One region of the Pseudomonas sp. PDM31 genome, then DNA from elsewhere that is predicted to be linked to it. Evidence: riboswitches for the same ligand, from Rfam matches in the RefSeq annotation. Region 1 holds a riboswitch; each other region holds the start of a gene.

Region 1 (10,420 bases):
CAGCGCCGCGATTTCAAAACCACCCAGGTTGAACAGGGTCTGCAAGGCATCGCCACGCTGCGCATGGTGCAGCGCCAACCCACGCTCGATAACCTGCGCCTTATGGCTGACACCTGCGGCATCGAGCCCGGTGCCCGGCCCGGTCAAATGGGTCACAGGGCAATCGAGCAAAGCACAGGCCAGGGCGCTGGCCGCTGTGGTGTTGCCGATGCCCATTTCGCCACCGATGAACAATTGTGTGCCCGCCGCTTTGGCCCGCTGCACGCTGTCACGACCGGCCTGCAAAGCCAGTTGGCCCTGGGAACCGGTCATCGCTGGCCCCTGCACAAAGTTTGCCGTGCCGGCGCCGATGTCCAAGTGCCGCACGCCCGGCAGATCGAGCGTCGGCGTGATCGTGCCCAGATCCACCACTTCAAGGGAGGCGCCCAACTGCCGTGCCAGCACACTGATCGCCGCGCCACCGCTGACGAAGTTGTGCAGCATCTGCCCGGTGACTGCCTGGGGAAACGCCGACACCCCCTCGGCGACTACGCCGTGGTCGCCGGCAAAAATGGCGATCCATAGCTGATCCAGGCTCGGTTTGACCCGCCCTTGCAAACCGGCAAGCTGCACTGCCACCGACTCCAGCTCACCGAGAGAACCCGCTGGCTTGGTCAGTTGCTGTTGGCGCGCCTGCGCCTGTTCGAGCACTTGCGCATCGATCGGCTGGCACGGGTTCAGCCACCAGGATTGAGTCATAACGCAGTTCCTTTCAGAGTCAGGGGCAGGCCCGCCACGGTCAGCACGACTCGCTGACAGCGCTCGGCCAGGGCTTGATGCAGCCAACCGGCTTCATCGACGTAGCGGCGAGTCAATTCGCCCAGTGGCACGACACCCATTCCGGTTTCGTTGCTGACAAAAATGACTTCACCCGGCAAGGAAGCCAGGCAGTCGAGCAAGGCTTCGCGCTCGGCGTGCAGGCGTTCGGGGTTGTCGAGCATCAACAGGTTGGTCAGCCACAAGGTCAGGCAATCCACCAGCAGGCAACGGTCACTGCCGGCGTTTTCGCTCAGGACCCGGGCCAGTTCCAGGGGTTCTTCGACCAGCGCCCATTCGGCGGGACGGCGGGCGCGGTGATGGGCCACGCGATCGCTCATTTCACCGTCCAAGGGCTGGCTGGTGGCGATGTAGGTCACCTGAAGCTGACTGTCTGTTGCCATTTTTTCGGCCAGGCGACTTTTGCCGGAGCGCGCGCCGCCGAGGATCAGTTGGAGCATGGTTTATTCCTTAAGAACTTCGGTGAGGATGCAGGCCTATTCGCGGGCAAGCCCGCTCCCACAAGGATCGGGGCTGTTCACAACTTTGGGCACAATCACCGACCCGGTGGGAGCGGGCTTGCCCGCGATGGCGCCCTCAAACTCACCTCAAATCCCACAGAGCTGCCGCAGCTGTCGGGTATCCAGATGCTTCTCCACCAAATCTGCCAAGCGCTCGATATCGCGTTCGCGCAAGGCGTGGTAATCCACCGCCTGCACATCCTGCAAACCTGCCCAGCGCAACAGCGCGCTGCACGCCGCCGGTGACTCGAACAGGCCATGCAGATAGGTGGCGAAGATCTGCCCGTCGGCGCTTTGCGCACCATCACAGCGACCGTCATCGAGTTGCACCGCTGCGTTTTCCAGGGCCGGCCCGGTGGTCACGCCGGCGTGAATCTCATAGCCGGCAACCGGCGCATCTTCAAGCGCCAGGCGACCGCGCACATTGCGCAACTGTTTCTCTTGTTCGAGCTGCGTCTGGAACGCCAGCAAGCCCAGGCCGGCGCTGGAGCCCGGCGCCCCTTCGAGGCCGAGCGGGTCGTGCACTTGCTCGCCGAGCATTTGCAGGCCGCCACAGATACCCAGCAACTTGCCGCCGTAACGCAGGTGGCGGGCGATAGCGCTTTCCCAGCCGTTGGCGCGCAGATGAGCGAGGTCGCTGCGCACACTTTTCGAGCCGGGCAGAATGATCAGGTCGGCAGGCGGTATGGCCTGGCCGGGGCCGATGAATTGCAGGTCCACCTGCGGATGCAAGCGCAAAGGATCGAAATCGGTGTGATTACTGATGCGCGGCAGCACCGGCACCACGACTTTCAAGACCTGGTCGGCCTTGGCGGTCTGGCGCTGATCGATGCCGTCCTCAGCCTCCAGGTGCAGATCCATCACATACGGCAGGACGCCGATCACCGGCTTGCCGGTGCGTTGTTCCAGCCAGTCTAGACCCGGTTGCAGCAAGGCGATGTCACCGCGAAAACGGTTGATGATGAACCCCTTGACCCGCGCCTGCTCGCTCGCCGACAGCAGTTCCAATGTGCCCACCAGATGGGCGAACACGCCACCGCGATCGATGTCGGCAATCAGCACAACCGGGCAGTCCACCGCTTCGGCAAACCCCATGTTGGCAATGTCACCGGCACGCAGATTGATTTCGGCCGGAGAGCCCGCGCCTTCAACCATGACCAGCGGATACGCCGCGCTCAGGCGCTCGTGGGAGGCCAGCACCGCCTGCATGGCGATGGTCTTGTAGTCGTGATAGGCGACAGCGTTCATGGAGGTGACCGCACGGCCATGAATGATTACCTGGGCGCCGGTGTCGCTGTTGGGCTTGAGCAGCACCGGGTTCATGTCAGTGTGCGGTTCGAGGCCGGCCGCCTGGGCCTGCACCGCTTGCGCGCGACCGATCTCGCCACCGTCGGCGGTCACCGCGCTGTTGAGGGCCATGTTTTGCGGCTTGAACGGCACCACCCTCACGCCCTGGCGCGTGACCCAGCGACACAGCGCGGTCACCAGCGTGCTTTTGCCTGCATCCGACGTGGTGCCCTGCACCATCAGCGTGGTCATTGGTTATCCTTGGCGTATTCTTCGAAAGCCTGACTCAGGCGCACCCAATCCGCCTCTTCGCCAGGCAGGCCGAAGCGCAGACTGCTGTTGTGGGTGAACAAGCGCAGCAGAATGCCGCGCCGGGCCATGAACTCATACAGTTCTTCGGCGCGCTCGGTGATCAGCCACTGGAACAAGGCGCAACCACCCTGAGGTTTGAAGCCATATAGGTCCAGCAGCGCGGCCAGGCGTTCGCTGGCCTCCTCGGCGCGCTCTCGTTGCCTGGCCTGCGCTTGCGTATCGCGCAGGCAGGCTGCACCCGCCACCCGGGTCGGCCCGCTGACCGCCCATGGCCCCACTTGCTCGGCCAGCAACTTGAGCAGCCTGCGCTCGGCCAGCACGAAGCCCAGGCGCACACCGGCCAGACCAAAAAACTTGCCGAACGAACGCAATACAATCAAACCGACCTGGTGGGCAAATGGCGCCAAACTCAGTTGCGGCGTGTTGTCCATGAAAGCCTCGTCCACCACCAACCAGCCACCGCGCTGAGCCAGTCGCGAGTGCCAGTCGAGCAAGCGAGCGGGCGTCAGGCTCAACCCCGTGGGGTTATTCGGATTAACCACCACCAGCACGTCGAGGCTGTCCAGGAAGAAGTCGACTTCATGCTCCAGCACTTCGCGCACGATGTAGCCGTTGCGACGCCACGCTTCGGCATGCTCGGCATAACAGGGCGACAACACGCCGACCTTGCCCGCACGACGCAAGCGCGGCAGCAGTTGAATGGCCATTTGCGAGCCGGCCACCGGCAAGGCCTGCAAGGTGCCGTAATAATCGCAGGCAGCCTGCTCCAGTCCATCGTCGGTTTCCGGCAAGCGCGCCCAAGCCCGCAACGGAATGTCCGGCACCGCAAAAGGCCAGGGGGCAAGGCCGGTGGACAGGTCGAGCCATTCGGCTTCATCTATGCAGTAATCGAGCGCCGCCTTGCGCAACCGTCCACCGTGCTCAAGCATAAAATTCGGCCCCTATGCACAGGATCAGCAGCCATAACCATACCCCGCGCTGGACCAATTGCCAGCCCCGGTCGATCGAGTCGGCATCCGCCGGCAAGCCTTCGCCCAACTGTGGACGCTGATGCAGTTCGCCGTGATAAATCGCCGCCCCACCCAGCTCCACGCCCAGCGCCCCGGCTCCCGCCGCCATCACCGGACCGGCGTTGGGGCTGTCCCAGGTCGGCCCCTGGGTGCGCCAGCATTTGATCGCCAGCCGGGTTTTGCCAAGCACAGCGTAAGTCAACGCCACCAGCCGCGCAGGAATGTAGTTGAGTACGTCGTCGATCTTCGCCGCTGCCCAGCCGAAGCGCTCGAAGCGCTCATTGCGATAACCCCACATCGCATCCAGGGTGTTGCTCAAACGATAGAGCACGACGCCCGGCGCTCCGGCCACGGCAAACCAGAACAACGCGGCGAACACCGCGTCACTGCCGTTTTCCAGCACTGACTCGGTGGCGGCACGGGCGACCTCGGTTTTATCCAGGTCAGTGGTCTTGCGGCTGACCAGATAGCTCACACGGGTGCGCGCCTCCTCCAGGTCATCACTGCGCAGCGCTCTGGCAACTGGCTCTACATGCTCGCCGAGACTGCGCATGCCGAGCGCGCAATAAAGCGCGAGGATCTCGACTATCCAGCCAACATAAGGCGCCCAGGAAAATGCGGTGGCCAGCAGAGTCAGCGGCAATACGGCGATCACCCAGGCGGTGACGCCATGGCTGCGCCAGCCACGCCCACCACCATTGAAACGTTGCTCGACGCGCTCGGCAAAACGGCCGAACGCCACCAGCGGATGCCAGCGTTTGGGTTCACCCAGCAGCGCATCCAGCGCCACTGCGGCGACACTCAACAACGCCACACTCATTGACTCACTCCCCAATAATTTTCGTACAGCAGTTCGCTCAACGGACGCGCTTGCGCCCAGCCTTCGAGTACCAGCATCGGCGCTGGATAGAATTCTTTGACCGGCCCCAGGCACAGCACCGCGAGGGGTTTGGCGCCGGGTGGCAATTTCAGTAGATTGGCCAGCGCCTGCGGTTCGAACAGAGATACCCAGCCCATGCCCAGCCCTTCGGCGCGGGAGGCCAGCCACAGGTTCTGAATGGCGCAGGACAACGACGCCATGTCCATTTCCGGCAGGGTGCGGCGGCCGAAGATATGTCGCTCGCGATCATCCATCAGCGCGGCGACCAGCACTTCGGCGCAATCGCTGATGCCTTCGACCTTGAGTTTCATGAACTCATCGCTGCGCTCGCCGAGTGCTTCGGCGGTGCGGATACGTTCTTCTTCCACCAGTTGCCGGATCTGCCCGCGCAGCGTTCCATCGCTGATGCGGATGAAACGCCATGGCTGCATCAGGCCGACGCTGGGTGCCTGGTGTGCGGCTTCGAGCAGGCGCCGGAGCAGTTCGGGCTCGACGGTGCCGCCACTGAAATGGCGCATGTCGCGGCGTTCGGCGATGGCGCGGTAGACGGCAGCGCGTTCGGCTTCGGAAAAGGCGTTGTCAGTCATGGCCTCTTCGCGGGCAAGCCCGCTCCCACAGGGTTCTGCATTTCTTCAGGCAATACATCAATCCTTGTGGGAGCTGGCTTGCCAGCGAAGGCGGCTTCAGGCTCGGGGGCAAATAGTGCGGCAATCGCTGATGGGTTGGATGGAAAATAGAAGTGCACGTAGGAAGCCGTCATCCGCCCCTCGCGATAAACCGCCTCGGCCCCACGTCCGCCATTCGGGCTCAAGCCTCGGGCAATCGGCTCAAGTCCAGTGGTGGTCAGCGAATGGTGATACGTGTGCCCACGCAGCGCTCCCTCTGGCAACTCCACCGCTTGCAACGCCAGCGCCGCCAGACGCTTTTGCATGACAGCCTCACCCGGCAACAAACCGACCAGTTCGGCGCGGGTGCCCTCGACATCGGTCAACGAGTCGAGCAGGTAAAGCATGCCGCCACACTCGGCCAGTAGCGGTTTACCAGCTGCATGGTGGGCGCGGATCGCCGCCAGCATCGACGTGTTCCGCGACAGCGCCACGTGATGCAATTCCGGATAACCGCCCGGCAGATACAAACTGTCCGCCTCAGGCAAACCACTGTCGCGGATCGGCGAAAAGAATGACAACTCGGCGCCCATCGCTCGCAGCAGATCCAGGCTCGCGCCGTAGGTGAAGGCAAAGGCTTCATCACGGGCGATGGCAATGCGCACGCCGGCCAGTAACGGTTCGACTTCAAGCACATCGGGAGTCGCAAACTCTACCGCCGGTGGCAGCGTTACTTCGCAACTGCTGGCCAGGGCGTCGGCCGCGGCATCGAGACGCAAGTCGAGATCGTTCAATTCACTGGCCTGGACAAGTCCCAGGTGCCGGCTCGGCAATTCGATCCCGGTCTCACGGGACAAGGCACCATACCAGCGCAACCCTTCGGTGAGGCTGCCTTCGAGCAATTGCGCGTGACGCTGGGTGCCCACGCGGTTGGCCAGCACCCCGGCAAATGGCAAGTCCGGTTGATAACGCGCCAGACCCAGGGCCAGTGCGCCAAACGTCTGCGCCATGGCGGTGCCATCGATGACACCCAACACCGGCACACCAAAATGCCGGGCCAGATCGGCACTGGACGGCGTGCCATCGAACAGGCCCATGACCCCTTCGATAAGGATCAGGTCGGCCTCGCCGGCGGCTTCCCACAACAGGCGACGACTGTCCTGTTCACCGACCATCCACATGTCCAGTTGATACACCGGCGCACCGCTGGCGCGTTCGAGGATCATCGGATCGAGAAAGTCGGGTCCGCACTTGAACACCCGCACCTTGCGTCCCTGATTGCGATGCAAGCGGGCCAGCGCGGCGGTGACGGTGGTCTTGCCCTGACCGGAAGCCGGCGCGGCAATCAGCACCGCCGGACAATGACGGGATTGCTTCACAGCTCGACGCCTTTCTGCGCCTTGATCCCGGCCTGGAAGGCGTGCTTGATCATGCCCATTTCGGTGACGGTGTCGGCCAGCTCGATCATTTCCGCTTTCGCGGCGCGGCCGGTAACCACCACGTGTTGCATGGGCGGGCGGGCCTGCAGGTCGCTGAGCACCAGATCGAGGTCGAGGTAGCCGTGCTTGAGGGCGATATTCAATTCATCGAGTACTACCAGGCCTATGGCAGGGTCACGCAGCAGCTCGCGGCAAACCTGCCACGCCGCTTGCGCGGCGGCGATATCGCGCTGACGGTCCTGGGTTTCCCAGGTGAACCCCTCGCCCATCACATGAAAGCGCACCTGCTCCGGGAAACGCCGGAAGAACAGTTCTTCTCCGGTGCTGTTGCGTCCCTTGATGAACTGCACCACGCCGCATTGCATGCCATGGCCCATGGCGCGCGCGAGCATGCCGAAAGCCGAACTGCTCTTGCCTTTGCCGTTGCCGGTCAACACCAGCAACAGGCCGCATTCATTCGGGGAATTGGCGATGCGTTCGTCGATCACGGCTTTTTTGCGCTGCATGCGCGCCAGGTGACGTTCGTCACGATCGGGGGTATCAGTCATGGGGGAGCTCTCCGTTGAGTCTGGATAACGGCGGGCAGGCACAAGAATAGGTGGCAACAAGCCTGGCATCGCCCACCGTGATGCCACTGGATGAATCAGGCCGGTCTCCGGGCTCATGAGCGGCTTTGCGCCAGGCTGCGCGCCTTCCCATGTCGACAATGGACACAGTGGCTCAAGGCGCAGCTTTCACTCATTTACCGTTGCGGGGGCAGCGCCGGGATTGTGGGCTTTCGAACCCATCGAAGGCTCACTCACCGGCTTCCCTGTTTCACTCTGTCGACCCAAGCCACAGAGCACCTGAAACAAGCCGCGAAGGTTAGAGGGTTGGGGGTGGAGCGTCAATTAAAGCCGGGACGCTGGAGAGCAATTAAGTGCGCTTATCAATAATCCGACAGCGATCTTGTGCCTTGGCCTCAGCAGTGATATCAAAGCGCCATAAATTTACTACACAATAACAAGGGTGAACCCCATGCAAGGCATGATCATCAGCAATCCGAAGCTGGAATTCCTGCGCCCGGCGCTGGAACGCTGGTTCGACTGCATCGACCGTTACAACGCCATACGCGGCGACGCTGAAACGCCGTACTGGCACGACGAAAAGGCCAATCTTGGATTGCTCTCCGTGGCAGCCTGGATGGCCGAAATGGTCACCCTGCAACAGACGCAAACCCGCAAACAGACCGAAGAAGGCGAACGCAACAGCCGCGCCGATCTGTTTCTCGCGACACCCGACACCCGCGCCTACATCCAGACCAGCCAGCGCTGGCCACGGGTCAACAGCCTCAATGTGACTCAGGCATTGCTCGACGTCACCAGCGATGCCAGGCGCCTGAGTCATGCCAGCGAGCTGAAACTGGGCTGCCTGTTCGTCGCCCCGCACAAAGCCCAGCAGGGTGCCACGCCGGAAGAGCTGCAGGACATGGTCGACGACCTGCAAAAGGAGCATACCTGCGCCGTGGCTTGGTACTTCCCCTACGCCTATCGCAAGTTGCGCAACGAGGCCGGCAACTACCACCCCGGGATTGCCGTGCTTTTCAAAGAAGCTCGCACCTGAGGCGTTGAACCTTCGCGCGATAACGCTTCTCTATGATTAGAAGAAGGTATTCATAGGGAAGCCCAGCATGCGCACCGCCCAGCTCTTTGTCATGATTACGCTCGTCGGTGGGCTCGCCGCCTGCGGTGAAAGCGCCAGCCTGAAAGTCGCCGACGGCACCGGGCCGTCCCCCCAGCTCCCGCAACCCAACAAAACCCTGCTGCCGACGATCAACATAGCGCCGGCAACAGGCTGGCCGCAGGGCGCGAAACCGGTCGCCGCGACAGGAACTCAAGTGGCGGCGTTCGCCGAAAACCTGGACCACCCTAGATGGCTGTACGTGCTGCCCAACGGCGACATTCTGGTGGCGGAAACCAATGCGCCACCCAAACCCGATGATGGCAAGGGCGTTAAAGGCTGGGTAATGAAGAAGGTCATGGGCCGCGCGGGTGCTGGCGTACCGAGCCCGAATCGAATCACATTGTTGCGCGACAAGGACCACGACGGCGTTGCCGAAACCCGCACAGTGTTCCTGCAAAACCTCAACTCGCCGTTTGGCATGACCCTGGTCGGCAATGACCTGTACGTGGCCGACACCGACCGCCTGCTGCGTTTTCACTATGAAACCGGCGATACGGTGATCAAGGCGCAACCAATCAAAGTGCTCGACCTGCCGGGCGGCACGCTGAATCACCACTGGACCAAAAACGTCATCGCCAGCAAGGACGGCAGCAAGCTGTACGTTACCGTTGGCTCCAACAGCAACGTCGCCGAACACGGCATGAACAAGGAAGAGGGTCGCGCGGCGATCTGGGAAGTCGATCGCACCACCGGCAACCAGCGGATTTTCGCCTCCGGCCTGCGCAACCCCAACGGTATGGACTGGGAACCGAAAAGTGGCGCGCTGTGGACGGCGGTGAACGAGCGGGACGAGATCGGCAGCGACCTGGTGCCGGACTACATTACCTCGGTCAAGGACGGTGGCTTTTACGGCTGGCCGTACAGCTACTACGGCCAGCACGTCGACGTTCGCGTAGACCCGCAAAACCCGCAACTGGTGGCCAAGGCCATTCCTCCGGATTATGCCGTCGGCCCGCACACGGCCTCCCTGGGCCTGACCTTCGCCGAGGGCAGCAAGCTGCCTGCGCCATTTACCCAGGGTGCTTTCATCGGCCAGCAAGGCTCATGGAACCGCAAGCCGCACAGTGGCTACAAAGTGATTTTCGTGCCCTTCAACGCTGGCAAACCCGCCGGGCCGCCGGTTGATGTGCTGACCGGCTTCCTGAATGACGAGGAGCAAGCCATGGGTCGGCCGGTAGGCGTGGTGATAGACCGGCAGGGTGACTTGCTGGTGGCCGATGACGTGGGGAACAAGGTGTGGCGGGTGTCGGCGGTCAAATAACCGCGACGCGCCCTTAACTGTAGGAGCGAGCATGCTCCGGGCGGCGTTCCGACGATGAACTCAAGAACACCGCGGGGTATCAGACTCCCCGCGTTATCGTTAACGCCCATCGCGAGCATGCTCGCTCCTACAGAGGGGCGTCAGCGTTTGCGGCAGAGGGTCAGCCCATCCCCCAACGGCAACAACGACAGATCCACCCGCGCATCCTCCTTCAACGCACGATTGAGCGTCTGGATGGCACGGGTGTCCGCACTCTCGGGATCGCTCTCCAGCACCCGCCCACTCCACAGCGTGTTATCGAAAACCACCAACCCGCCTGATCGCAACAAACCCAAGGCATGCTCCAGGTATTGCGGGTAATTGGCCTTGTCAGCATCGATGAATACCAGGTCGAACTGCCCGCCCTGCCCTTGCCGTTCAAGCTCGGCCAGGGTTTCCAAAGCCGGCGCCAGGCGCAGGTCAATCCGCTCGGCGAGGCCGGCCTCCTGCCAGTAACGGCGTGCGGTAGCGTTGTAGTCCCCCGGGATATCACAGCAGATCAACGCACCGTCCGCCGGCAAAGCCGCCGCCATGCACAGCGCGCTATAA
Region 2 (10,420 bases), on a different contig from region 1:
CGGGTGCGCAGTTGAAACAACAGGTCGTCATGCCGCTGCGGCCGACCATTGAGCAAGGTGCCCGGCCAATTGACCGTGCCGTTGCGTGTGGCGTGACGTTTGCCCTGTCTGCCGTGATCGAGCTGCCCGGCGCGGGGTCTGGCATTCGCCCCCGCGTCAGCACGGGGGCGAATGCCTAAGGCTTTTTTGGCCAGCTCGGTATTTCACGTCTGGCGCCGACCGGCAGCGCCTTGGCGGGCATTTCGCCCCACTGGCCCTGCCCTTCACCTGGATTGGGCTGCTGCGGTGCTGATGGCAGCGGGGCTTGGGCGTGTTGCGGCGCTGGATGTTCGCGACGCCTATGGCGCAAGGCGAACTCGGCGACCGCATCGATATCTTCCTCGGCGATAGCGCTCGCCCCACGCCACGCCGCGTGTGCCCGGGCGGCGCGCAGCCAGACCAGATCAGCGCGCAGGCCATCGACGCCGGCCGCAAAGCAGCGCTCGGTGATCCGCGCCAGTGTTTCGTCGTCCAGGGGAATGCTGGTCAGCGCACTGCGCGCCTTCTGGCAACGCTCGCGCAGGGCTTGCTGAGGGCTTTCCCATTCGGCGCAAAAGCCTTGTGGGTCGCTGTCGAAATCCAGCCGTCGACGGATGATCTGGCCGCGTTCGACCGGTGCGGTGTGTCCGCCGAGGGCGACATTCAGGCCAAAACGGTCGAGCAGTTGCGGACGCAGCTCACCCTCCTCCGGGTTCATGGTGCCGATCAGCACGAATTTCGCTGAATGCCGATGGGAAATACCGTCGCGCTCGACCAGGTTGGTGCCACTGGCTGCCACGTCGAGCAACAGGTCGACGAGGTGATCGGGCAACAGGTTGACTTCGTCAACGTAGAGCACGCCACCGTCAGCCTTGGCCAGTACGCCGGGGGAGAATTGTGCGCGCCCCTCGCTCAGGGCGGCATCGAGATCCAGGGTGCCAACCAGACGTTCTTCGGTGGCACCCAGGGGCAAGGTGACGAACTGACCGCTGGCCAGCAGGTCCGCGAGGCCCCGGGCCAGGGTTGATTTGGCCATGCCGCGAGGGCCTTCGATGAGCACGCCGCCGATTTTCGGGTCGATGGCGGTGAGGTACAGGGCGAGTTTCAGATCGTCGGCGCCGACCACGGCGGAGAGGGGGAAATGGGGGGTGTCGGTCATTTTGGGGGTCTCGGTCGTGGTCTTTGGGGTTCGGTGGTAGTGATGATTGTGGTGTGCCAGTTAGATTGCTGCCCTCACCCTAGCCCTCTCCCGGAGGGAGAGGGAACTGACCGAGGTGTTTAGTCGAGTTACATCGACCTGGGAGATCGAGTTGAACCCGGTACCTGAAAACACTGGAGATTGGTTCCCTTCCCCCCTTCCCATGGATGGAGGGGACTTAACGAGGTGTTTAGTCGAGTTACATCGACCTGGGAGATCGAGTTGAGCCCGGTACCTGAAAACACTGGCGATTGCTCCCTTTTCCCCCTCTCCCATGGATGGAGGGGACTTAACGAGGTGTTTAGTTGAGTTACATCGACCTGGGAGATCGAGTTGAACCCGGTATCTGAAAACACTGGCGATCGGCTCCCTTTCCCCCTCTCCCATGGATGGAGGGGACTTAACGAGGTGTTTAGTCGAGTTACATCGACCTGGGAGATCGAGTTGATCTCGGTATCTGAAAACACTGGAGATCGGCTCCCTTTCCCCCTCTCCCATGGAAGGAGGGGACTTAACGAGGTGTTTAGTCGAATTACATCGACCTGGGAAATCGAGTTGATCTCGGTATCTGAAAGCACTGGAGATCGGCTCCCTTTCCCCCTCTCCCCCTTGGGGAGAGGGCTGGGGTGAGGGGTGGCTTTTGAATGCACTACCCCTCTTCCTCTATATCCAGCAACAAATTCTCCAGCGCCTCCCGATAAGCCCCCGGCTCTTTCCACATCCCCCGCTGCTGCGCCTCCAGCATCCGCTCAGTCATATCACGCAATGCATGAGGATTGTGCTCACGGACAAACTCCCGGGTCGCCGGGTCCAGCAAATACGCGTCCGCCAACAACGCATACTGATGATCATCAATCAGCTGCGTGGTCGCATCGAACGCAAACAGATTGTCGACCGTTGCCGCCATTTCAAACGCGCCTTTGTAGCCATGGCGCTTGACCCCGTCGAGCCACTTCGGATTGGCCGCCCGGGAACGAATCACCCGGTTGAGCTCTTCCTTCAAGGTGCGAATCTTCGGCAAGTCCGGCTGGCTGTGATCGCCATGATAGCTGGCAGCCGCTTCACCCCGCAGGCTTTCGACCGCCGCGAGCATGCCGCCCTGGAACTGGTAGTAATCGTTGGAATCGAGCAAGTCGTGCTCGCGATTGTCCTGGTTTTGCAGCACCGCCTGCACCTGACTCAGCCGCTGGGCGAACTGATCGCGAGCGGCGGTGCCTTCGTCGGCGCCGCCATAAGCGTAGCCACCCCAGTTCAGGTAGACCTCGGCAAGGTCCTCGCGGCTCTGCCACAGGCGTCCGTCGATGGCGCCCTGCACACCCGCGCCATAGGCACCGGGCATTGCGCCGAAAATGCGCCAGCCGGCCTGGCGCCGTGCCGCATCCTGGTCCAGTCCTGTTTGCAGCAGTGCTTCACGTTCGCTGCGGACCTTGGCCGCCAGCGGGTTGAGGTCGTCCGGTTCATCGAGCTCGGCGACGGCTTGCACTGCCGCATCGAACAAGCGAATCAGATTGGCGAAGGCATCGCGAAAAAAACCCGAGACCCGCAAGGTCACATCCACCCGAGGGCGATCGAGCAGACTCAATGGCAGAATTTCAAAGTCATCGACCCGCTGGCTGCCGGTGGCCCACACCGGACGCACCCCCATCAGGGCCATGGCCTGGGCAATGTCGTCGCCGCCGGTGCGCATGGTCGCGGTGCCCCAGACCGACAGCCCGAGCTGACGCAGATGATCGCCGTGGTCTTGCAGGTGCCGTTCGAGAATCAGGTTGGCCGACTGGAACCCGATGCGCCACGCGGTGGTGGTCGGCAGGTTGCGCACGTCCACCGAGTAAAAGTTGCGTCCGGTGGGCAAGACGTCCAGACGACCACGACTCGGCGCACCGCTGGGGCCGGCCGGGACGAAGCGACCGCTCAAGGCGTCGAGCAGGCCGCACATTTCTGCCGGGCCGCAGGCGTCCAGGCGTGGCGCAACCACATCGCGCAGGTTGTCGAGGATGGCGGTGACTTCAGTCCACACGAAATCCTGTGGGAGCCGGCTTGCCCGCGAAAGAGGAGTGTCAGTCGACATTGATTTGCCGGATACACCGCCTTCGCGAGCAAGCCCGCTCCCACAGGGTACGGGTATACCTGCAGGGTGTTTCAATGTTTGGGAAATCAGCTGCGCGGCGAACAGTTCGAGGCGCTCGCGGGTGTCGCCGGTAATTCGCCAGGGTTCATCGCTAAGGGTTTGCAATTCAATTGGACGCGGCCCGTTCCAAGGCTCGGCCAACGCACAATCGAGTGGATCGAAAGCCAATTCAAACGCCTTGGCCAACGCCCGCAGCAGACTCGACTGCGCACCGCGTCCATCGCCACGAGGAATGCGCAGCAGTGCGAGCAAGGTGTCGATTCGCAAACGGCCGGTGGGTGACTCGCCAAACACATGCAGACCGTCGCGAATCTGCGACTCTTTCAAGTCGCACAAATAGGTGTCCAGGCGCGGCAACCAGATCGCCGCATCGGCATCGCTGTCGAGTTCCTCGTCCAGTTGCAGTTCACGGTCTATATGGCTGTCACGTACCAGTTGCAGGATGTCACGCTGCAACTCCCGGGCACGGCGCGGATCGAGCAACTGCGCTTCGTAGTATTCGTCGGCCAACAGTTCCAGGTCGCGCAGAGGCCCGTAGGTTTCGGCGCGGGTCAGCGGCGGCATCAGGTGGTCGATGATTACCGCCTGGGTACGGCGCTTGGCCTGGGCGCCCTCGCCCGGGTCGTTGACGATGAACGGATAGATGTTCGGCAGCGGACCGAGCAACGCCTCAGGCCAGCAGTTTTCCGAGAGCCCCACGCCCTTGCCCGGCAGCCATTCGAGATTGCCGTGCTTGCCGACGTGGATCACGGCATGGGCGCCGTAGGTGTTGCGCAGCCAGAAGTAGAACGCCAGGTAGCCATGGGGTGGTACCAGGTCCGGGTCGTGATACACCGCACTCGGATCGACCTGATAGCCCCGCGCCGGTTGGATACCGACGAAGGTCAGACCAAACCGCAGACCGGCAATCATCATGCGCCCGTCGCGACACATCGGATCATTGTCCGGCGTGCCCCAACGTTGCAGTACCGCATCACGATTGGCCTCGGGCAGAGCGTTGAACATCCGCCAGTATTCGTCCATGGCCAGGCTCTGCTGACAGGGACGCTGGTCGAGGGTGTCGAGGTCATTGCTGACGCCGCCAAGCAACTGCTGGATCAACGCCGTGCCGCTGTCCGGCAGTTCGGCCGGCAGCGGATAACCTTCGGTGTGCAGCGCGCGCAAGATGTTCAGCGCCGCCGCCGGGGTGTCGAGACCGACGCCATTGCCGATGCGACCGTCGCGCGTGGGATAGTTGGCGAGGATCAAGGCGATGCGTTTTTGCCCGTTGGACAGGCGCGCCAGATCTACCCAGCGCCGCGCCAGTTCTGCGACAAAATCCATGCGCTGCGGTTGTGGCCGGTAGCACACCACATCGCACTGACTGCGCTCGCTGCGCCACGCCAGGTCCTTGAAGCTGATCGGCCGACTGATGATGCGTCCGTCCAGTTCCGGCAAGGCGATGTGCATCGCCAGATCCCGGGGGCCAAGCCCCTGCTCGCTGGCGCGCCAGCCGGGCTCGTTGTCTTGGGCGCAGATGGCCTGGATCACCGGGATATTGCGGCGAAACGGTCGCAGATGCGGCGCTTCGGGACTGGATTGGGCAAAACCCGTTGTATTGAGAATCACCCCTGCTTCAGCTTCATCCAACAAGTCCTCGACCACCGTCAGGCAGGCGGGCTCTTTCAGGCTGGCCAGTGCAATCGGCAACGGGTTCAACCCCGCTGCCCGCAAGCGCTCGCAGAACACGTCGATAAAAGCGGTGTTGGCCGCCTGCAAATGCGAACGGTAAAACAGCACCGCCGCCACTGGCTGGCCGGCCTGCCAATCGGCTTGCCAATCACTGAGTCGTGCGGGACTTGTATGCGGGTGGTAGATCGCCGTGCGCGGCAGTACCTGAGGCTGCGACCATGAATAATCACGCGCAAGCCATCGATTGGCCAGGCAGCGAAACAGGTCCAGCGCATTGGCCATGCCACCCTGGCGCAGGAAATGCCAGAGCCGCTCGCGATCTTCAGGAAGCACCGTGCTCAGGTCGCTCAGCTCCGGGTCCGGACGGTCATCGCCCGGCACCAGGATCAACTGCACGCCGCGCTGTGACAGTTCGACCAGACGCTCGACACCGTAGCGCCAATAGGCGATGCCGCCATGCAGTGAAATCAGAATCACCTTGGCGTGGCGCAGCACTTGGTCGACATACAAGTCGACCGAGGCATGGTTCTGTACCTGCATCGGATTGGCCAGGCGCACGCTCGGGTAGTCGTCGGGCAACTGCTGCGCCGCTTCGGCGAGCAACGCCAGGCTGGAGTCGCCGCTGCACAGGATCACCAGTTCGGCGGGGGTTTGTCCAAGGTCGGCAATGTTGTCCTCCGACACGAAACCGCCGGGCTGGGTCCTGAGCAGGTGCATGGCTTACACGCTGAGTGCGGCGCGCAGTTGCGCTTCGAGTTGAGCGGCGTCGAGTTCCTGGCCGATCAGCACCAGACGGGTGACCCGCGCTTCTTCGGCGCCCCATTGGCGGTCGAAGTGCTTGTCGAAGCGAGTGCCCACGCCCTGAATCAGCAGGCGCATCGGTTTGTTCGGGATCGCGGCGAAGCCCTTGACTCGCAGGATGCCGTGCTGGACCACCAGTTGGGTCAGCGCATCCAGCAACAGGCTTTCGTCGGCTTGCGGCAGTTCAATGGAAATGGAGTCGAAAGCGTCGTGATCGTGGTCATCATGATCATCGCCATCGTGATGATGGTCATGGTGACTGTGACGGCTGTCGATGTGCTCTTCGGAGCCGGCGCCAAGGCCGATCAGCACGTCCAGCGGCAGGCGACCGCTGCTGGCTTCAATGATTTTTACCGCTGGCGGCAGTTCTTCGGCGACTTCCAGGCGCACGCGGGCCAGATCTTCAGGGCGGATGAGATCGGCCTTGTTGAGGATCACCAGGTCGGCGCTGGCCAGTTGATCGGCAAATAGCTCGTGCAGCGGCGATTCATGGTCCAGATTCGGATCGAGTTTTCGCTGGGCGTCGACCTGATCGGGGAATGCGGCGAAGGTGCCGGCGGCGACGGCCGGGCTGTCGACCACGGTGATGACCGCGTCTACCGTGCAGGCACTGCGAATTTCCGGCCACTGGAAGGCTTGCACCAGGGGTTTGGGCAAAGCCAGGCCCGAGGTCTCGATGAGGATATGGTCGAGGTCACCACGGCGGGCGACCAGTTCACGCATCACCGGGAAGAATTCTTCCTGAACGGTGCAGCACAGGCAGCCGTTGGCCAGCTCATAGACACGGCCGTTGGCTTCTTCTTCGGTGCAACCGATTGAGCACTGCTTGAGGATTTCACCATCGATACCCAGTTCGCCGAACTCGTTGACGATCACCGCGATACGGCGGCCCTGGGCATTGTCGAGCATGTGCCGCAGCAGTGTGGTTTTACCCGAGCCGAGGAAGCCGGTGACGATGGTGACGGGGAGTTTGGCCAGTGTTTTCATCGGATGCCCTTTGGCAAGGTGGCGGGCATACGGGACGACGACCGGCAACGCGCACGCGCGTGCCTGGAAGAATTCGCCACCGGATCACCCCGCCCGGTTGAAAGTCAGAATCTGTATCGAGGCAGGTCTCCTGGCTGACGGTGTGTCGGTCTTGGCGACCTGGCATTCGCTGCGCCTTCCCGCCGGCCTCATGGAGAGCCTGCAGTGGCGTGGCAACGAACATCACCGTTCACAGTTGCGGGGGCAGCCGCGGCATTGACCGCGTTCCCTTCTTAGCTTCGGCAAACGCCGAAGAACCTCGAAAGCGCAAGGCTACGCATCGTGCGGGGGCGGGTCAATGTTCACATTGGTTTTGCGGCGTCGCCTTCGCGAGCAAGCCCGCTCCACATTTGACGGTATTGCACTGACAGAACTGGGCCGAAGGTGGGAGCGGGCCTGCTCGCGAAGGGAGCGACACGGTTTGCGATGAGAACGTTTGCCAATTGACGCCCAACCCCCGCCCATGCTCTCCTACACGCTTGTTACGGGTGCCCTTCACAGGGTGAAACGGGAAACCGGTGAATCATGTGCTTTACTCCAAAGCCATGTCAGTCCGGTGCTGCCCCCGCAACGGTAAGCGAGTGAAGCGTCAGATCCACTGTGCCGATATGGCGTGGGAAGGTGATGCTTGCAGGTTCAGGCGATGCCTGCGCCCCTCGTGAGCCCGGAGACCGGCCCGCAACACAAAGTGACCAGTACGGTCTCTGAACAACAACCCGCGGTGGGCGGGCGCTGTTTGAACTTCTGCGCGCTCGCTCGTGCAGGGCTCTGCATGCGTTCTTGTTCCCGCTGACAGAACAAAGGGAAACGCCATGTCGATCATCAGCAGCACCGGCCACAGCACCGCCAGCACCACCACGACCCTGACCCAGCGTCTGACCGCCGCCGTCTGCGCGTCGATCCTGGGTGCATCCCTTGTTTACTTCGCCGGCTTCTCGCACATCGAAGCGGTGCACAACGCCGCTCACGATACCCGCCACAGCTCTGCCTTTCCGTGCCATTGAGAGCTGCCGACATGATCAAGCGTATCGCGCAAACCGCAGGTTTCACCGGGCTTCTGGCCGCCCTGCTGCTGACCCTCTTGCAAAGCTTCTGGGTGTCCCCGTTGATATTGCAGGCCGAGACCTACGAAATAACCGAGCCGGCCGCCGTTGAAGTCCATGAACACGCAGGTGGCGCCAACGCCGCCCACACCCACGACGCCGAAGCCTGGGAGCCGCAAGACGGCTGGCAGCGCGTGCTGTCGACCACTGGGGGAAATCTGGTGGTGGCCGTCGGCTTCGCCCTGATGCTGGCCGGCCTGTATACCTTGCGCGCTCCGACCAGGACTTCCCAGGGTCTGCTCTGGGGCCTGGCCGGCTATGCGACTTTCGTGCTCGCGCCAACCCTCGGCCTGCCACCGGAACTGCCGGGCACCGCGGCGGCCGACCTGGCGCAACGTCAGCTCTGGTGGATCGGCACCGCGGCTTGCACGGCTGTCGGTATCGCCCTGATCGTTTTCGGCCGTCACTGGCTGATGAAAGCCCTGGGTGTCGCCACTCTCGCCGTTCCCCATTTGATTGGTGCGCCGCAACCTGAAGTGCATTCGATGCTCGCTCCAGAGGCGCTGGAGACACAATTCAAAATCGCTTCGCAGTTGACCAACGTGGCGTTCTGGCTGGCCCTGGGCCTGATCAGCGCCTGGTTGTTCCGCCGCAAAAGCGATGGCCAATACCACGCATGAGTGACATCAGCGCAGCGCCGACCCTCGTGGTCGGCCTGGGCTGCCAGCGCGGCTGCCCGGTCAGTACGCTGCTGGCGCTACTGGAGCAGGCGCTGCAAGCACACCAGATCCAATTGCATGAAATAAAGGCCCTGGCCAGTATCGATCTCAAGCGCGAAGAGCCGGCCCTGAACGAGTTGGCCGCGCAGCTTGGGCTACCGGTGACCTACTTCAGCAGCGAACAACTTGCCGCCTATGAGCAACATCTCACTCATCAATCGCAAATCGCCTTCGAACGCACCGGCTGCTACGGCGTAGCGGAAAGCGCCGCCCTGGCATTGGCCGAACAACTGGCCCAGGCGCCGGCAAAGCTGCTGATTGCGCGACAAAAATATGCCCAGGCAACCCTGGCATTGGCTGGCGCGGCATAAAATCCCCGATAATCCCCACCTTCGATCATGAGCATTCTTCATCTGAAGCCTTGCCCAGCCGTTTTTTGCCACAGGAACCGAGCATGACCGTCTACTTCATTGGCGCAGGCCCCGGCGACCCCGAACTGATTACGGTCAAGGGCCAACGGCTGATTCGCAGCTGCCCGGTGATCATCTATGCCGGCTCGCTGGTGCCTGCTGCGGTATTGGCAGGTCATAGCGCCGAGCAGGTGGTCAACAGCGCTGAACTGCACCTGGAACAGATCATCGAGCTGATCAGGACCGCCCATGCCAATGGCCAGGACGTCGCGCGGGTGCATTCCGGCGACCCGAGCCTGTATGGCGCGATCGGCGAGCAGATCCGCTACCTGCGCGAACTGCATATTCCCTTCGAAATTGTCCCCGGCGTCACCGCCACGGCGGCCTGCGCGGCGCTGCTGGGTGCAGAGCTGACGCTGCCGGACGTATCCCAGAGCGTGATTCTTACCCGCTTCGCCGACAAAACCGCGATGCCTGCCGGCGAGGAACTGGGTAGCCTGGCACAGCACGGGGCGACCATGGCGATTCACCTGGGGGTCAATCACCTGGAGAAAATCCTGGTCCAATTGCTGCCGCATTACGGTGCCGATTGCCCGATTGCGGTGATTCACCGGGCGACCTGGCCGGATCAGGATTGGGTGGTGGGGACGCTGGCGGACATTGCCGCAAAGGTTGAGGCCAAGGGGTTTCGGCGCACCGCGTTGATCCTGGTGGGTCGGGTGCTGGGCAGTGATCATTTCAGCGAGTCGTCGCTGTATCGCGCCGGGCATGCGCATCTTTACAGACCTTGAGCACGCCTGCCCCAGTGGTGAGGGGGTTTGCCTGTAGTAAGGAGGCTTGGGGGGCTTACCTGTGGCGAGGGGGCTTGCCCCCGCTGGGGCGCGAAGCGGCCCCCGGCATTCATCCAGATAAACCTTGCATTGAGGTACTGCGACGGCTTCGCCGCCGAGCGGGGCGGTGCGGCGGTCCGACAAGCCCCCTCGCCACAGGCAAGCCCCTCAGCACAGGTTATCCATCACCCATAAAAAAACGGCGCTCACGGGGCGCCGTTTTTCATGCCGCAGCGAACACCTTAGTAGTAGGCGTTTTCTTTCTGCGTGTGGTCGGTCACGTCACGTACACCCTTCAACTCAGGAATACGTTCGAGCAAAGTACGCTCGATGCCTTCCTTGAGGGTCACGTCAGCCTGGCCGCAGCCTTGGCAACCGCCGCCGAACTGCAGGACGGCAATGCCGTCTTCAACCACATCGATCAGGCTGACCTGGCCGCCGTGGCTGGCCAGCCCCGGGTTGATCTCGGTCTGCAGGTAATAGTTGATCCGCTCGTTGACAGGGCTGTCGGCAGTGACCGTCGGCACCTTGGCGTTTGGCGCCTTGATGGTCAACTGGCCGCCCATGCGGTCGGTG
Region 3 (10,420 bases), on a different contig from region 1:
AGTCAACGCCTGATGTCCATCGATGCCCTCAGGGGGTTGGTGATCCTGTTCATGCTGCTGGATCACGTACGCGAGACGTTCTTTCTGCACCGCCAGGTGGCCGACCCGATGGCCATCGACACCACCGAGCCTACGTTGTTTTTCAGCCGCACCCTCGCCCATTTATGTGCACCGGCGTTCGTGCTGCTCACCGGACTGTCCGCTTACCTGTACGGCGAAAAGCACCAGGGCCGGAACGCGGTGTCGATGTTCCTGTTCAAGCGTGGCCTGTTCCTGGTTCTGCTGGAGTTCACGCTGGTGAATTTCGCCTGGACCTTCCAGTTCCCGCCCCATGTAATTTACCTGCAGGTGATCTGGGCGATTGGCGTGAGCATGCTTGCCCTTGCTGCGCTGGTCTGGCTGCCGCGGCCGATCCTGTGGGTTGTGGGTGCGGTCATCGTCGCCGGGCACAACCTGCTCGATCCGCTGCACTTCCCGGTCGGATCAGCCATGCACCTGCCGTGGGCCATTTTGCATGATCGCGGCTGGATCGAGTTCTCTGACGGCCTGCGCCTGCGCAGCTCCTACCCTGTGCTGCCGTGGATCGGTGTCATTGCCCTGGGTTATTGCATCGGCCCCTGGTTCGCGCATTCAGCCTCTGCCCGCCTGCGTCAACGCCATCTGTTGCTGGGGGGTGCCGGCGCGCTTTTGGGCTTTGTCGCACTGCGCCTGGTCAACGGGTATGGCGAGGCGCAATGGAGGGTGCATGAAACCACCACACAGACCCTCATGAGCTTCTTCAACATCACTAAGTACCCACCTTCCCTGCTGTTCCTTGCGCTGACACTCGGGGTGGGCCTGTTGCTGCTTCTTGGCTTCGAGCGGGCTCGGCAACGCCAGTGGATCAGCGCTTTGGCGGTGTTTGGTGCGGCGCCGATGTTCTTCTACCTGCTGCACCTTTATGTACTGAAGGTGCTCTATCTGACCAGCGTCGCGTTGTTCGGTCTGAACCAGAGCGACTACTTCGGTTTCGATAGCATTTTTTCGGTGTGGCTGACGGCAGTGCTGCTGGCCGCCGCGCTGTATCTGCCTGTGCGCTGGTTTGCCGCCGTGAAGGCCCGCCGTCGTGATATCGGCTGGCTCAAATACTTCTGATCCAGAGAGGGTTCGCCTCGGGCGGCATGATCGACTAACATGCCGCCGCCGGTTTCCAAATGGGATTAATAGGGAATCCGTGATGCGTGCAACGCGTCAAACGGAACTGCCCCCGCAACTGTAGGTGCTGAGCGTGCTCCTGAACTGCCACTGGGATTGAACCCCGGGAAGGCTGGAGCATGCGATGACGCATCAGTCAGGAGACCTGCCGGCCAAGCAACAATCACTGACCGGCGGGGTGTTCGGGAAGGACATCCTTGCGCGCGCGTCACTCAGGTGATCGCCCTGCCCTGCTTTTTGGCAGCGTTCGATGATGTGTTTCCAGACCGTGCACCCTTGCTCCGTGTACGGTTCAAATGGAGATGCATCATGCTGTTGCCCCGCTTTGTCACCCTATTCGCTGGCCTGGGTTTTTGCTCGCTGGTCTGTGCCGCGCCTACTGAATATCCGCTGACGGTCGAGAACTGCGGTGCCACGCTGACCTTCCCACACGCACCGGCTCGAACCGTCACGATCGGCCAGGCCGGCACCGAAATGCTCTTTGCCCTCGGGCTGGGTGACAAACTGGCTGGCACTTCTCTGTGGTTCAACGATGTGCTGGATAAGTACAAGGGGCAAAACGACAAAATCGAACGCCTGGCGGATAACGAGCCGAGTTTCGAGTCGGTGATCGGCAAACGACCGGAACTGGTCGCTGTCGAGCTGGAGTGGATGGTCGGCCCGCAAGGCGCAGTCGCTACCCGCGAGCAGTTTCACGAACTGGGAATCGCCACTTACCTCATGCCCTCGGATTGCGAATCCAAGGACAACCTGGTCGGTGCCGACGGCACTCGCCTGGCGCCGTTTCGTGTGCAAAGCATTTACAAAAGCATCACTGAGCTGGCCAGGATTTTCGATGTTCAGGCGCGTGGCCAACAGTTGAACGCACAACTCAAGGCCAGCCTGGCCAGGTCCGTTGCCGCAGTGCAAGACAAGAACCACACCAGTGCACTGGTGTGGTTTTCCAGCGCCAGTCTGGATATCGACCCCTATGTCGCCGGTCACAAAGGCATTCCAGACTTCATGCTCAAAACGCTGGGTGTGCGCAATGTGGTGCAGTCCGACGAAGAGTGGCCAACGGTCGGTTGGGAAACCATCGCAAAAGCCAACCCGACTTTCCTGGTCATCGCCCGCATGGATCGCCGTCGTTTCCCCGCTGACGACTACCAAAAGAAGCTCGCATTCCTGCACAGCGATCCGGTGACCCGCAACATGGACGCGGTAAAAAACAACCGCATCATCATCCTCGACGCCATGGCCATGCAGGCCAGCCTGAGAATGTTCGATGGGCTGCAATCCCTGGCAATGGCCATCAACAGCTACGACCTGCCAAAATGACTGCAGCGCTGATTCGTACCCTGCTGGCGTTGGTGGCCCTGCTTTTAAGCGTGGTTGCCGGTGTCGCTATCGGTGAAACAAGCATCGAACCCGGCGTGGTACTCCAGGTGCTGGCCAACAAACTGTGGAATGCCGGCTATGTTCTCGACCCCATCGACGAAGGCATCGTCTGGAACTACCGCCTGACCCGCGCGTTGGTTGCAGGAGCTTGCGGTGCGGGCCTGGCGACCTGCGGGGTGATCCTGCAATCGCTGTTGCGCAATCCGTTGGCCGATCCCTATCTGCTCGGCATTTCCGCGGGCGCTTCGACGGGGGCCGTTCTGGTGGCGTTACTCGGTATCGGTGCCGGAGCCATTTCGATGTCGGTCGGGGCGTTTGCCGGAGCCGTTGCTGCCTTTGCTGTCGTGGTTTTACTGGGGCGCGCCAGCGGTGTCCCTGGCAGTACCGGTCAGATCATCCTGGCGGGGATAGCCGGTTCGCAGCTGTTTAATGCGCTGACTGCATTTTTGATCACCAAGTCGGCCAGCTCCGAACAGGCACGCGGCATCATGTTCTGGTTGCTGGGCAACCTCAGTGGTGTGCGCTGGCCTTCGGTGTGGCTGGCCGTTCCCGCTGCCATGGCCGGTCTGGCCGTTTGCCTGTGGCACCGTCGCGCGCTGGATGCCTTCACCTTTGGCACCGACTCCGCCGCCTCGCTCGGCATTGCCGTACGTCGCGTGCAATTTCTGCTGATCAGTTGCGCCGCACTGGTGACTGCGGTGATGGTGTCGATTGTCGGCTCCATAGGTTTCGTCGGTCTGGTCATCCCCCACGCCGCAAGGCTGTTGCTGGGTACGGGGCATACACGCCTGCTACCGGCCAGCGCGCTGGGTGGTGCCGTGTTTCTGATTGCCGCCGATGTGCTCTCCCGCACCCTCATAAAAGGCCAGGTTATCCCGGTCGGCGTGATTACTGCATTGGTCGGAGCGCCGGTGTTCGCCCTGATCCTGATCGGCCGAAGGAATGCCCGATGAATGCTGCCATGCCCGTTATCGACCAGCCTGTATTGAGCTGCTCCGGCCTCGGATTGCAAATTCGCGACGTTGAATTACTGGACGAGATCCACCTGGACATCCGCCACGGCGAGACCCTGGGCCTTATCGGGCCCAACGGTTCGGGAAAATCCACACTGCTCAAGCTGCTGGCCGGCGTGCGCATGCCAAGCCGGGGAAGCATCCATCTCGACGGCCAATGCCTCAAGGCACAGTCACGACGAACCATAGCGCGAACCCTGGCGCTGGTTGAGCAACAGGCCGATACCCTGGATGCCATCAGTGTATTTGATGCCGTGGCCCTGGGCCGAACACCCTGGCTGTCTGCCTTGAGCTCGTGGTCGGCCGAGGACACCGAGATCGTTCATCAAGCGCTGCGGAACGTGGATGCGGCGCATCTGACCACGCGCACCTGGCGCAGCCTGTCTGGCGGAGAGCGTCAACGTGTGCATATCGCTCGTTCCCTGGCTCAGTGCCCGCGCATCCTGCTGCTGGACGAGCCAACCAATCACCTGGATATCCAGCACCAGATAGGGATTTTGAATCTGGTTCACGCATTGCCCGTGACAACCGTGGTCGCCCTGCATGACCTCAACCAGGCCCTCACCTGCGATCGTCTGGCCGTGCTGGAACGTGGACGCCTCGTTGCCTTGGGCAAACCGCTTGAAGTGCTGACCCCGCACCGCCTTTTGCAGACGTTCGGAGTCCACGCGCACTATCTCGTTGACCCGTTTGACGGAGCGAAAATCCTGCGATTTCGCTCTTGGTGACTGGGTGCCGCGCCTCAGGGTGATGACCCGCGAAAGCCCTTCAGCGCAAATAGCTGGCGGCCAGCCATCAGCTACAATCACAACCGCACGCCCACACCGCCATCACTCTCGAGATGGCCAGCCTGAAAACGGAGTGACGGATGCTGTATTTTCAGCAAATGCTGGGCACCGCGGTATTCGCCATTACCGGGGTACTGGCTATTCACAAGGTGGGGGTCGATGTATTCGGCGCCGTGGTACTGGGCATCATTACTGCCATTGGTGGCGGCACCATTCGCGATCTATTGCTCGATCAACCGATTTTCTGGATAGCAGACTTCAACTACATCTGGGTCGGCGGCGGTGCCGCATTGCTGGCTTTTTTCCTCACCAAGAGATTCCAGCAACGTTATCGCCTGTTGTTGTACCTCGATGGATTCGCGGCCGCTCTGTTTGGATTAGTGGCTACCGAGAAAGTGCTTGGACTGCAACTTGCTGCGCCTTTTGCCGTGATGATGGGTGTACTGACCAGTATCGGAGGAGGCATCGCTCGCGATGTGCTGGCCGGCAGAACCTCGTTGTTGATGTCACGTGAGATCTACGCCACGCCGATCCTGCTGGGGTGCATTTTGTATGTCTTGTTACGCGATGTATTCGGGTCAATCCAGATCGCCGGTTGGCTGGCCCTGATATTCACCTCTTCCTTGAGGTTTCTTGCCATTTACAAAGAACTGCAAATGCCGGCTATTTTATCCACCAGCCAAGGCTAGGCCCGCCAAACATCGTCAGCCAGCCATTCCATCACGATAATTTCACATTCACCGGCGTAGGCTTAACCCAACTCCTTTGTGATTCCTGGCCCGCACCCCCCATCGCGGGCCTTTTTTTTTGCCTGCAATAAGCCCCAGGCCTGCAAGTCGCCTTCATCCTGCCTATGTTCGCCAGCGAACAGACGAACACCCCTGCCAATCGTCAAACTCAAGGTACAAAAGGTACGTCCAGCACGTGCTGCCCGGTGCGCACGCAATGGACTGGCGCACCTGCCGCAACACGCGCAATTGTATTCAGGCATTCCAGGATCAGGACCTTATGAACAGCATATGGACACGCATGCAAAAGGTGTTTCCCCGTTCGTCCGGATTTTGGCGAACCGGTCAGTTGTCCCGCCCCCGATTCGAATACGAGCCGATATTACGCTCGGAGCTGTTTAACGCCGATCAGATGGCCAGCCACGGTATCGCCCTGGCCGGACAGCATCGCCTGAGCGCGTTGTCCGCAAAGGACGCCATGCTGCGTCGACTCGATGACAACGAACAACTGCTCAAACGCAGCTGCACGGCGCTGACCCAGGCGCAAATGTCCAGCCGACGGGTAACGCCGGCAGCAGAGTGGCTGCTGGACAACAACTTTCTGATCGAAGACCACATCCGCACCGCCCGCACGCACCTGCCCAAAGGCTACAGCCGTGAGTTGCCACGCCTGATCAACGGCCCGTCCGCCGGGCTGCCGCGGGTCTATGACATCGCGCTGGAGACCATTTCCCATGGCGACGGCCGAGTCGATGAGCAAACCCTCAGTCGCTTCATCGATGCCTACCAGACGGTGATGCCTCTGGCACTGGGAGAGCTGTGGGCGATCCCGATCATGTTGCGCCTGGCGTTGATCGAAAACCTGCGTCGCGTGGCGTCGCGGGTCATGGCCAACGCCGACGATCGAAACCTCGCCGATGACTGGGCCGAGCGCCTGATCGAAACCTCGGAACGGGATATCAAGAGCGTGGTGCTGACCGTTGCCGATATGGCCCGCTCCGCACCGCCGATGACCCCGGCTTTTGTCGCCGAACTGACCCGCAGCCTGCAGGGTCAGAGCGCAGCCCTGGCCCTGCCGCTGAGCTGGATCGAGCAGATGCTCAGCGAGACCGGTTCGAGCATCGAACGCCAGGTGCAGCTCGATGCGCAGCAACAGGCCGCGGATCAGGTGTCCATCGGCAACAGCATCGGCAGCTTGCGCCTGCTGTCCGCCACCGACTGGCGCGAGTTCGTCGAATCGATGAGTCATGTCGAACAGATTCTCGCGCAAGACCCGGCGGCGATTTACCCGACCATGGATTTCGCTACCCGTGACAGCTACCGGCATGTCATTGAACGCCTGGCCCGAAGCAGCCCCCAATTATCGGAAATCCAGGTCGCCCGCGCCGCGATCGATCTCGCCACAGCCGGGACCGCCACGGTCCCCTGCCCGTTGCTGGCCCGCCACGTCGGCTATTACCTGATCAGCGCCGGGCTGCCAACCCTTGAGCGCCGCATCGACGCCCGGGTACCGCTGCATAAGCGCTGGAACCGGTTGTTGCAGCAATCCCCGCTGATTTTTTATCTGGCCCCGGTGGCATTGCTGACGCTGCTGTTTGCCTGGCCGCTGCTGGCCTCGGCGCGACGCGACGGATTGCCTGACGTAGCGCTCCTGCTGCTGGCCATTCCATGCCTGATCATGACCAGCCGACTGGCCGTCAGCCTGATCAACTGGCTGGTGACCTTCAGTCTGTTGCCGGCAGTTCTACCGAAAATGGATTACGCCAACGGCATTCCCGACGAGGCGCGAAGCCTGGTAGTAATCCCGACGCTGATCGCCAGCCTGGCCGATGTCGATGAGTTGGTCGAAGGCCTGGAGGTACGTTTTCTCGCCAACCGCGACGACAACCTGTATTTCGCCTTGCTCAGCGATTTTCTCGATGCCAATGAAGAATCCCTGCCGCAGGACGCCGATTTGCTCAACCACGCCTCCCGTGCAATCACCCTGCTCAACCAGAAGTACGCGGACGGACTCAACGACCGATTCTTTCTGCTGCATCGGCCACGGCGCTGGAACGCCAGTGAACGCGTGTGGATGGGCCACGAGCGTAAACGCGGCAAGCTGATCGAGCTCAACGCCCTGTTGCGCGGCAACGGACAGGAACGTTTCGACACGATCGTCGGCGATATCACGCCATTGCGCCAGGTTCGCTACGTCATCACCCTGGACACCGACACCCTGCTGCCGCGCGACGTCGCCCGCCAATGCGTGGCGGCCATGATGCACCCGTTGAATCGTCCGTTGTTCGACAGTGCCGGCGAGCAGATCATTTGCGGCTACGCCGTGTTGCAACCGCGGGTCGGTATCAGCCTGACCAGCGCCACGCGCTCGAGCTATGCCCGGCTGTTCGGCAGCGATGCCGGGGTAGATCCCTATACCCGGGCGGTTTCGGACGTTTACCAGGATCTGTTCCAGCAGGGCTCGTTCATCGGCAAGGGCATCTACGACGTGGATGCTTTCACCTGTGCCCTGGAAGGTTGCCTGCCGGATAACCAGATTCTCAGCCACGACCTGATCGAAGGCTGTTATGCCCGATCCGGCCTGCTCAGCGATGTGCAGGTCTACGAGCAATACCCCTCGCACTTTGCTGCCGATGTAAAACGCCGGCATCGCTGGATACGCGGCGACTGGCAACTGCTGCCGTGGACCTTGCCCTGGGCGCGCAACGCCGATGGAAAACGGGTGCGCAACCGGCTGAGCGTCATGGCGCGCTGGAAGATTCTCGACAATCTGCGCCGCAGCCTGGAACCGCTGGCGCTGTTGCTGATGTTTGCATGGGCCTGGCTGGCCAGCAGCGAACCGCTGGGCTGGACCGTCGCAGTCATCGGTTTGCTGGTGATTCAACCCTTGCTGCGAGCGGCGAGCGATCTGCTCCGAGCCCCCGCCGACGTCCCCTACAGACAATATCTGGGGGCGCTGCTGGGCGATCTGGGGCAGGACCTGGCCCGGGCGTGTCTGGCGCTCGCCTGGCTGCCTTTCGAAATGCTCTACAGCGTCGATGCTGTACTGCGCTCGCTCTGGCGGATCGGCTTCAGCCGGCGTCGCCTGCTGCAATGGCAACCCTCGCGCGAGGTGGAACGCACCACCGATAACCGGTTGTCCGGCCTCTATCGGCAGATGTGGATCGGGCCCGTGTCATCCCTTGCCTCTTTGGCCCTGCTGGTGGACAACCCGCAGACGCTGGCCATCGCCAGCCCGCTGCTGTTGTCGTGGCTGGTTGGCCCCTGGGTCGCCTGGCGACTCAGCTCACCCCCCGGGCAGTCGGTGTTCGCGCCGTCGGCGCAGGAGTTACGCTTCCTGCGGGTACTGGCGCGCAAGACATGGGCATTTTTTGATCAATACGTCGGGCCTGAAGACAATTGGCTGCCCCCAGACAACGTGCAGGAACAACCCAGGCCGGCCATTGCCCATCGCACCTCCCCGACCAACATGGGCATGTCCTTGCTCGCCCACCTGGCCGCTCACGACTTCGGCTATTTGAGCACTGAGCGCCTGCTGAACCGGCTTGGGGCGTCACTGGACAGCATGGACGGCCTGGAGCGTCATCGGCAGCACTTCTACAACTGGTACGACACCCAGACCCTGGAGCCGCTGCGACCGCATTACGTCTCAACCGTCGACAGCGGTAACCTGGCGGGCCTGCTGCTGACCTTGAGCACCGGTCTGACGCAACTTGCAGACTCGCCGCTGTTCGGCCCTGCACTGATCAAGGGCCTGCGCGACAGCCTCGACATCCTTGTCGAGTGCCAGGGTGGCGCAAGTGCGGATCAACCCGCCTTGAATCAACTGGGCAAGCGCCTTGATCTTGTCTCGCCAGAGGCGACGCCAGGCATGCTGGTCGATCTGCTGCACACGGCACGCCTCGCGGTCGCAAACATGCAAGCGGACAGCAACGAGGAAAGCCTTTACTGGCGCGAGGCGTTTAGGCTTCAGTGCAATGACTGGACAGAAGAACTGCTGCGTTATCAGCTCCCTGCCCCGCTAACCGCTACCGCGTCGACGACGTTGCGTCAGCTGGCAGCGTTGAACCCCGCCGACTGGGCAGCCGAACACCACCCGCAAATAGAGCGGGTGCGCAGTGTCGCCGGATCGCGTCTGGCGACACTGGAGCGTCTGGCTGTATTGGCGACCGGGTTGGCACAGATGGACTACTCGCTGCTTTACGATCAACAGCGCGACCTGTTCGTCATCGGTTACAACGCCGAAGAGCTCCGGCTGGACAGCGGTTACTACGACCTGCTGGCGTCCGAGGTGCGACTGCCCATTTTCGTCGCCATCGCTCAAGGACAGATCCCCCAGCGCGCCTGGTTCACCCTGGGCAGGCTGCTGGGTGAAAACGCCGGGGTACCGACCTTGTTGTCCTGGTCGGGCTCGATGTTCGAATACCTGATGCCCATGCTGGTGATGCCCAACTACGAGGGCAGCCTGCTCGACCAGACTTGCCGGGCCGCCGTGGCGGTGCAGATCGAACATGGCAACACGCTGGGTATTCCCTGGGGCGTTTCGGAGTCCGGTTACTACACCGTCGACGCGCACTTCAACTATCAGTATCGCGCCTTCGGCGTTCAGGCCCTGGGGCTCAAGCGCGGGCTCAGCGATGACGTGGTGATTGCGCCCTATGCCAGCGTTCTGGCGTTGATGGTCGATGCCGAGGCGGCCTGCAAGAACCTGCAGCGCCTTGCCGGGCAAGGTTCTGCAGGCCGATTCGGTCTGTATGAAGCGGTGGACTACACCGAGGCCCGCGTGCCCCGCGGTCAGACCCTCGCCGTGGTCCGCTCGTTCATGGCTCACCACCAGGGCATGAGCCTGCTGGCGTTGACCAGCCGACTGCTCGATCAACCCATGCAACGGCGATTCGAGGCCAACCCGGCGTTGCAATCAGCCCTGTTGCTGTTGCAGGAACGGGTGCCCAAGTCTGCTGCGCCGTACCTGCAGACCGCGCAATCACCGGCGCCCGTCAATGCAGGCGAGGGCCAGAGCGAGGAAAACGGCCTGAGGGTGTTCGTCGATCCGGGACGCAAACGTCCGGCCGTGCAATTGCTCTCCAATGGTCGCTACCACGTCATGCTGACCAGTGGCGGCGGAGGCTACAGCCGCCGCCACGACATGGCCGTCACCCGTTGGCAGGAGGACATCTCACAGGACAACTGGGGGACGTTCTGTTACCTGCGCGACGTCCAGACCAATACGCTTTGGTCCGCGGCTTTTCAACCAACCTTGCAGCAAACCGAAAGCCACGAGGCGATCTTCAGTGATTCGCGCGCCGAATTTCGCGCGCGC

The links. Region 1 has a riboswitch for cobalamin ahead of cobO (cob(I)yrinic acid a,c-diamide adenosyltransferase). Riboswitches for the same ligand answer to the same signal wherever they lie in the genome.
Region 2: another riboswitch for cobalamin. It lies ahead of cobW (cobalamin biosynthesis protein CobW); the one in region 1 lies ahead of cobO (cob(I)yrinic acid a,c-diamide adenosyltransferase).
Region 3: another riboswitch for cobalamin. It lies ahead of KW839_RS00235 (ABC transporter substrate-binding protein); the one in region 1 lies ahead of cobO (cob(I)yrinic acid a,c-diamide adenosyltransferase).

Annotation. Positions count from the first base shown of each region.
Region 1 is NZ_JAHUWS010000009.1:112,601-123,020, forward strand. It holds gene cobT (nicotinate-nucleotide--dimethylbenzimidazole phosphoribosyltransferase) at 1-738, opposite strand, end outside; gene cobU (bifunctional adenosylcobinamide kinase/adenosylcobinamide-phosphate guanylyltransferase) at 735-1,256, opposite strand; gene KW839_RS18555 (cobyric acid synthase) at 1,404-2,855, opposite strand; gene cobD (threonine-phosphate decarboxylase CobD) at 2,852-3,844, opposite strand; gene cbiB (adenosylcobinamide-phosphate synthase CbiB) at 3,837-4,745, opposite strand; gene bluB (5,6-dimethylbenzimidazole synthase) at 4,742-5,392, opposite strand; gene KW839_RS18575 (cobyrinate a,c-diamide synthase) at 5,389-6,789, opposite strand; gene cobO (cob(I)yrinic acid a,c-diamide adenosyltransferase) at 6,786-7,397, opposite strand; cobalamin riboswitch at 7,478-7,713, opposite strand; gene KW839_RS18585 (hypothetical protein) at 7,867-8,451, shown strand; gene KW839_RS18590 (sorbosone dehydrogenase family protein) at 8,519-9,832, shown strand; gene KW839_RS18595 (O-methyltransferase) at 9,973-10,420, opposite strand, start outside.
Region 2 is NZ_JAHUWS010000001.1:439,902-450,321, forward strand. It holds gene KW839_RS01740 (VWA domain-containing protein) at 1-56, opposite strand, end outside; gene KW839_RS01745 (ATP-binding protein) at 176-1,177, opposite strand; gene cobN (cobaltochelatase subunit CobN) at 1,866-5,732, opposite strand; gene cobW (cobalamin biosynthesis protein CobW) at 5,736-6,803, opposite strand; cobalamin riboswitch at 6,906-7,119, opposite strand; cobalamin riboswitch at 7,312-7,537, shown strand; gene KW839_RS01760 (CbtB-domain containing protein) at 7,655-7,846, shown strand; gene KW839_RS01765 (CbtA family protein) at 7,858-8,565, shown strand; gene KW839_RS01770 (cobalamin biosynthesis protein) at 8,562-8,975, shown strand; gene cobM (precorrin-4 C(11)-methyltransferase) at 9,059-9,805, shown strand; gene nfuA (Fe-S biogenesis protein NfuA) at 10,087-10,420, opposite strand, start outside.
Region 3 is NZ_JAHUWS010000001.1:59,183-69,602, reverse strand. It holds gene KW839_RS00240 (DUF1624 domain-containing protein) at 1-1,134, shown strand, start outside; cobalamin riboswitch at 1,167-1,362, shown strand; gene KW839_RS00235 (ABC transporter substrate-binding protein) at 1,504-2,511, shown strand; gene KW839_RS00230 (iron ABC transporter permease) at 2,520-3,524, shown strand; gene KW839_RS00225 (ABC transporter ATP-binding protein) at 3,521-4,312, shown strand; gene KW839_RS00220 (trimeric intracellular cation channel family protein) at 4,453-5,061, shown strand; gene KW839_RS00215 (glycoside hydrolase family 94 protein) at 5,381-10,420, shown strand, end outside.